2 regions of the Lysinibacillus sp. OF-1 genome follow, and region 1 is predicted to be linked to the other one. Evidence: riboswitches for the same ligand, from Rfam matches in the RefSeq annotation. Region 1 holds a riboswitch; the other holds the start of a gene.
The links. Region 1 has a riboswitch for FMN ahead of ribE (riboflavin synthase). Riboswitches for the same ligand answer to the same signal wherever they lie in the genome.
Positions count from the first base shown of each region.

Region 1 (3,431 bases):
CAAAGAAACATTTGGTCATTATCCAATCATTTTCTTTAGATTAGCCATCTCAATGGCAGACATGGCAGCATCGTATCCTTTATTACCAGATTTTGTACCAGCACGTTCAATCGCCTGCTCAATATTTTCCGTCGTCACAATACCGAAAATAACAGGGACATTGGTTGATAACGATACATTGGCAATACCTTTTGCTGACTCATTACAAACATAATCATAGTGTGTTGTAGAGCCGCGAATAACCGTACCTAAACCAATAATGGCATCATAGTTCTTTGTTTCTGCTAGTTGTTTCGCAATAAAAGGAACTTCAAAAGCTCCTGGAACCCAAGCAACATCAATAGACGCTTCATCAACACCATGTCGTGTTAAGCCGTCCATTGCACCGTCCAATAATTTGCTTGTGATGAATTCATTAAATCGACCTACCACAACTGCAATTTTTAAACCCGTTCCAATTAATTGTGCTTCAAATGTTTGACCCATTGTTCTTTCTCCTTTTTAAATAGAAATTTTATTTTCAGTTGTCAGCAATTGACTGCGGTATGCTACAAGTGCCTCTATTGATATCATTTTCAAGTCATGCTGTGCTGCGTACTTTATCAATTCCTCAAAGCGTAGCATATGACCATCATCGCCCATGATCTCGCAAATAACACCCACTGGCACACTATGACAAAGTTTTGCCAAATCGACAGTCGCCTCCGTATGCCCTCTTCGCTCTAAAACACCATTATCCTTCGCAATGAGCGGAAAAACATGACCAGGTCGACGAAACTCAATCGGCTTCGCTTGCTTTTCAATCATTTTTTGTATCGTAAATGCTCGTTCATACGCACTAATTCCTGTCGTTGTATCCTCATGGTCGATACTTACGGTAAACGCTGTTTGGTGATTATCCGTATTGTGCTGAACCATCGGATGTAAATCTAGCTGTTGTGCAAGCTGCTGTGAAATCGGTGTACAAATTAATCCTCTACCATAGGTTGCCATAAAGTTTATAGTTGCTGGTGTCATGAATTCAGCGAGTGCCAGAAGATCTCCTTCATTTTCCCGATCCTCGTCATCAACCACTACAATCATTTTGCCTTGCTTTAAATCCTCAATGGCCTCTTCAATTGCATATAGCACTTTTGTCATCTCCTCGTTCAGTTGTTAAAAACCATGTTGTGCTAAGTAATCTCTCGTAATGGTTGGTGTTGCTTGCCCTTTTTTCAGTTGCTGTAAAATATATTTACCAACTAAATCTGTTTCGATATTCACAATCGCTCCAGCCTTCTTCATGCCTAATACGGTTTCTTTGTACGTATGGGGAATTAGTGAAATCGTGACACTGTTCGTGTCAACATGGAAAAGGGTTAAGCTTGTGCCATCAATCGTAATAGAACCCTTCGGAATGCAAAATTTGGTTAGTTCCTCTGACAATTCGATATCGATATAGACTGCGTTGGCTACTGGACGTTTGCGCAAAATTTTACCGACCCCATCCACATGCCCAGCAACAAAATGACCGCCAAATCGCCCATTAGCAGGCATGGCACGCTCTAAATTCACGGAATCCCCTACCACGAGCTGCTGTAAATTGGTTGCGTTGACTGTTTCAGGCATCACATCCATCGTAAGCGTCTGTTCCGTAAAATATGTCACCGTTAAACAAACACCATTAACCGCGATACTGTCTCCAAGCTTGACATCTTCTGCTATCTTGGCTGATTGAACTGTTATTTTCATACTGTCCCTATCGCTTTGCATGGCTTTTAAAATGCCAATATCCTCTACAAGCCCTGTAAACATTCCATCACCTACTTTTCATTGATTTAGGCTTCTATCCTTCACTTTTGAAGTCTTATCCATCAGTTTCGAAGGTCTATCCGTCACTTCTCTAGTTTTATCCGTCTCCTCCTTCTCCTTCTCTAGCTATCGATAAAAAACAAAAACCCCTTTCAGCAAAGGGGTTTGGGAGTATAAGACATCAACAAATAAGCCTAATTGAAAACTATTTTTTCCATAGACTGTCATCTCATTTGTTCTTCTCCCATCCAGACTATAACTGTCGGTTTTGGATTTGCACCAAATCAGCTTGCGCTCACGGACTTTGAATTACTTCATCACCGCCGATTGGGAATTTCACCCTACCCCGAAGAACATCTTCTATTCGATTGGCACTAAATAAAAAACTTCCCAACAAGCTTGTGGGAAGTAGTGTAATAAATGCATAGGAAAATAAACCTTCTAAATTACAATCAATTTAAAAAGCTCGCATTTTTACCCTTCTCCCATCCAGACTATAACTGTCGGTTTTGGATTTGCACCAAATCAGCTTGCGCTCACGGACTTTGAATTACTTCATCACCGCCGATCGGGAATTTCACCCTACCCTGAAGGATTTTTTATTTAGCTAATCTTACGATAACACTATTTTATTCTATTATCCATCCCTCTTTTTAAAAATTTTTCAAAAAGAATTATAGCAGATCAACAATGCATCCAGGTTTTTCGCGTTTGTGACGTCCGCCTGAGGCATTGAGCAACATGCAATGTTATTGCCACAGGAGACGGCGTTTTTTGATGGTGTTATCAGGTGTTTAATCACTCGCCGCAAGGGAGTCTTCAGCTTAATATAACAATGACTTGATAAATGTAAACGAAATCATTAAACTGATAACATTTAAACTGTGCATGGAACTTCCCTTTCACTAAAACGTTCCTTTACAAGTGACAATTCAGTCCAGCACTTTGGAGGTCATTTACTTGCTATTTTTTAAAAACATCCCATTGAAGCAAGGTATTTTCTATGCCTTATTAATGCTCTGCTGCGTGCTTTCGATTGTGTTCGTTCATCATAATGAATCATTTTATGATCGACCGATTGCTGAGGTGATAAAAGCTGATGTAGCAGAATCAGAACCAATGACAGATATGTATGATAATGATGATTATTTATTTACACAGCATATTACAGCCGTGATACAAAATGGACCACATAAAGGGCAATCCATCCATTTGACGAATGACTATTCCGCCTCTGGAGCTTTCGATCAAGAATACCGTGTGGGCAATGAAATCTTTGTCTCCATAGATAATCACGCATCACAGTCAGGGCTAACTGGGACCATTCTCGATTTAAAACGAGATCAAACCCTTCTCATGATTGCGTGGATTTTTATTTTTGTCTTACTCCTTATAGGAAAAAGACAAGGCTTGTTTTCCATTATTAGTTTAATTGTCAATGCATTGATTTTATCATTCGCGTTAGATTTATATGTGAAACATGGTAACCTGAGCTTGTTAGTCATCAGTGGTATTTGCGCTCTTCTATTTACGATCATTTCGTTGTTACTGATTAGCGGCTTGAACACGAAAACGTATGCAGCTATTGTGTCTACACTTTTAGGAACCGTTATGGCACTCATCATTAGCTCTGTCGTGAT
Region 1 covers NZ_CP102798.1:1,580,566-1,583,996, reverse strand. The annotation lists gene ribH (6,7-dimethyl-8-ribityllumazine synthase) at 19-486, opposite strand; partial or broken gene ribB (3,4-dihydroxy-2-butanone-4-phosphate synthase) at 505-1,131, opposite strand; gene ribE (riboflavin synthase) at 1,156-1,794, opposite strand; FMN riboswitch at 2,024-2,149, opposite strand; FMN riboswitch at 2,265-2,390, opposite strand; gene NV349_RS07490 (YibE/F family protein) at 2,806-3,431, shown strand, end outside.

Region 2 (3,431 bases), 290 kb from region 1:
AAAATCAGTGGCATCAAAAATACTTTTCTCAAAAATGGTTACATCCGATAAAACACTAGAAGAAAGTGCCGCTGGAATAGCCGCAATCAATACGACTACACCAAGTAAAAGCGTCCACATCGGACGAGATTTCTGACTATGTTCCATAAATGCCGCTACGATAATCTCATATAAACTAAATGATGACGTTAATGTAGCAAATAAAAATAGCAATAAAAACATCGCTAAAAATAATTCTCCAAACGGCATTTGACTAAAAGCTGTCGGCAGCACCATGAACAACAAGCCCGGTCCCGCGGCTGGCTCTAAATCAAAGGCAAACACAACAGGGAAGATTGCTAAACCCGCTAAAAATGATACAAGCACGGTTAAGAGCACAACAGAACCTGCTGAATTTGGAAGGCTGACATCTTTTTTTAGATAGGAACTATATGTAACAAGACAAGAAAATCCTACAGCTAATCCAAAGAATGATTGCCCTAACGCTTCTAATAATGCCCTACCAGTAATATTTGAGAAATCAGGCCATAAGAAGAATTTCACTCCCTCCATTGCGCCATCTAATGTAACAGCACGCACAACCAGAACAATGAACATCACAAAGAGTAACGGCATCATCCATTTATTCGCCTTTTCAATACCATTTTGTACACCTAATGAAATAACGAGTACGTTAGCTAATGTAAACAAAGCTAAACCTACTAGCGTAATCCAAGGTGTACCTATAATTTTTCCAAATAGTGCAGCTGGATCAATCGCAGGATCTATCACAGCACCAGCGACGCCTAGCCCGCTGTAAATAAAAATCCAACCTCCAACAACACTATAAAATGTTAATAATAAAAAACAACCTAGCACACCCATTCGGCCAATCCAAGCCCATCCTGGTTTTGTCGGAGCAACCTTTTTATACGCGGTTACCGCCTCCGATTGTGTACCACGCCCTAAAACATACTCGGACAATAGCATTGGCAACCCTATTAATAACGTAAATAACACAAAGATTAGGAAGAATGCACCTCCACCACTTTGCCCCGTTACATACGGTAGCTTCCAAATTGCTCCTAGTCCAATCGCAGCACCCGCTGATGCTAAAATAAATCCTAATTTACTAGACCACTGTCCCTTTTTTTCACTCATCTCTTCAAACTCCTCAAACTTTCTAAACTCCCCTCTATTCTACATGAAAATGTGTTCTTCGACTAGATTATAATAATAAAGCACTAGAGCACGAGCATTTTCTACTACTTTTTTCTAATTTTATTCGTCCCATCACTTCTTCCCACAAAAAAACCTCGAGCTAACTACTCGAGGTTTATGGTCCATTATTTTGCTATATACATAGAGCGCTGGCGGTCGATCCATTTGCGCATTGTAGTAAATAAAAACGCCATAATAGCTGTTAATAAAATACCTTTTACAATATTAAATGGTAAAATTCCAGCGACGATCATTTTATAAAGGGAGTCACCTACAACAGGTTCCATACCAAGGAAATATGTGTACATCGGTAAAAATACAACATAGTTCAAAACGCTCATTCCTACTGCCATCACGACTGTTCCTGTCGCTAAACCTCCAACAAGACCAGCAGTCGTTTTAAAACGATTAAAAATAAAGCTAACTGGCAAAATAAATAAAATGCCTGTTGTAAAGTTGGCAATATGCCCTACTGGCACACCTGTTGGTGTACCCGAGAAAATCCAATCCAACACATTTTTAAACAATTCTACTAAAATACCAGCTACAGGTCCCATTGTGATGGCCGCTATTAATGCAGGCATATCACTAAAGTCCACTTCCAAAAATGCTGGGAACGGCGGTATTGGGAAATTAAAAAGCATTAATAAAAACGAAATACTGCTCAGCATACCAATCGTAATAAACGATTGAAGTTTAACATTTTTCTTCATAGAAAACTCTCTCCTCTTTGCTGATTCAATCTCGCAAGAAGAAAGGTGACGATCTTTCAATTGTTAGCATGAAAAAACCCTTATGCATTAAAAAGCACAAGGGAGAAAGGCATGACGAATAAGCGTCAATCTAAACTATTTTTTGAGCACTATTTTAAAAGCCATACAAAAAAAGCGCTCAGTCATAGTTCATTTCATAACAATGAATGACGATCGTACCTCCATCTTCTCCCATCCAGACTGTAACTGTCGGCCTTGGAATTTCACCAAGTCAGCCATGCAAATAAATTTGCACAGGTCGCGGGCTAAAGAGTTTTGCCTAAACCATTCGAGTTAATGAATAAACATTAACGGTTTAGCACTCTATTACCGCCGGTCGGGATTTTCACCCTGCCCCGAAGATGAATCACTATTATTTTATACTACAGTTTTACTATAAAGAATTATCAACAAAAAGTAAATAGTTCTGCTCAAAAAACCTATTAGACTTGTATGCATTGTAAAAAAAATGGAGCATCCTCACCGAACAGGAATGCTCCATTTCTTATTGTTATTTTCTTTGACTAAGGCATATATTGCTTATTTGGCCCTACAGGCTTTGGTAAAAACATTTTTAAATCAAAGCCCTCCCAGCTTTCTTGGACAACATTATTTAGGCGTAATTGTTGGTCAAAGCTAGCAGCCGTTAACATCATGGCCTCAATCAGTTGTGTGGCACGAATCGGTTCCATTGATGTTAAATCAAGCGGAAGATCAAATGTAACGACTACGCCCTCTGCTTCCTCTGTCACCGTATATGATACGTTTTCAGGAACAACGGACACATAGACATCATCATTTTTATTTTTCATCAGTGTGAGCGCCTCTGTGACATTTGCAAATGTTTGACGGAAATCTGGTGATAAATATTCTGCACCTGTACCATCTTGATATATATAATAATTATAATGCTTGGCGTTCGTTAATGACATAGGTGGACTTGGCTCACCTTCTTGAGAAAACTCATAAGGTGTTCCATCTTCATTTTGAATCTCAACTTCTGTATATTCAGAATCAGAGAATGTATCCTCCAAAGTTCCTTTGTACTCATTGACAGTAGCAGAAGCAACATCATAGCTATTGTCCTTTGGTAGCACATGGACAAGCTTATCGTCCTTCTCCTTCAGCTCACCTTTGTAAGGATGGTAATCAGTAAATCCTTTAGCTTTCTCATCTATTTGAGGCGCGTATTTTTCATACATCTGTAAAGTAGAAGGTTTTTCTGTTCCAAAATCCGTTGCTACTCGCTCATTTGGTATCACATACGTCATTGGTACACTTTCCGCATCTCGCCCTGCTAAGCCAATACGGAAAACGACAGCATCTTTCACATCTTCCTCATAGACAGATGACCGTAAAGATAACATGCGCTCATGCTCTGCTACGATAGGAGATTGGAGTGCTTCGTCTTGCGTAGCAGCCTCCTTTGGAGAAAGATCTTCCTGTAAAGTAGAATAGGTAGCCGTATCGGCAGTACTA
Region 2 covers NZ_CP102798.1:1,292,885-1,296,315, reverse strand. The annotation lists gene NV349_RS06100 (sodium-dependent transporter) at 1-1,140, opposite strand, end outside; gene NV349_RS06095 (ECF transporter S component) at 1,326-1,913, opposite strand; FMN riboswitch at 2,133-2,320, opposite strand; gene NV349_RS06090 (RNA polymerase subunit sigma) at 2,477-3,431, opposite strand, start outside.
Region 2: linked by a shared signal. The riboswitch ahead of NV349_RS06095 (ECF transporter S component) and the one ahead of ribE (riboflavin synthase) in region 1 are both predicted to bind FMN.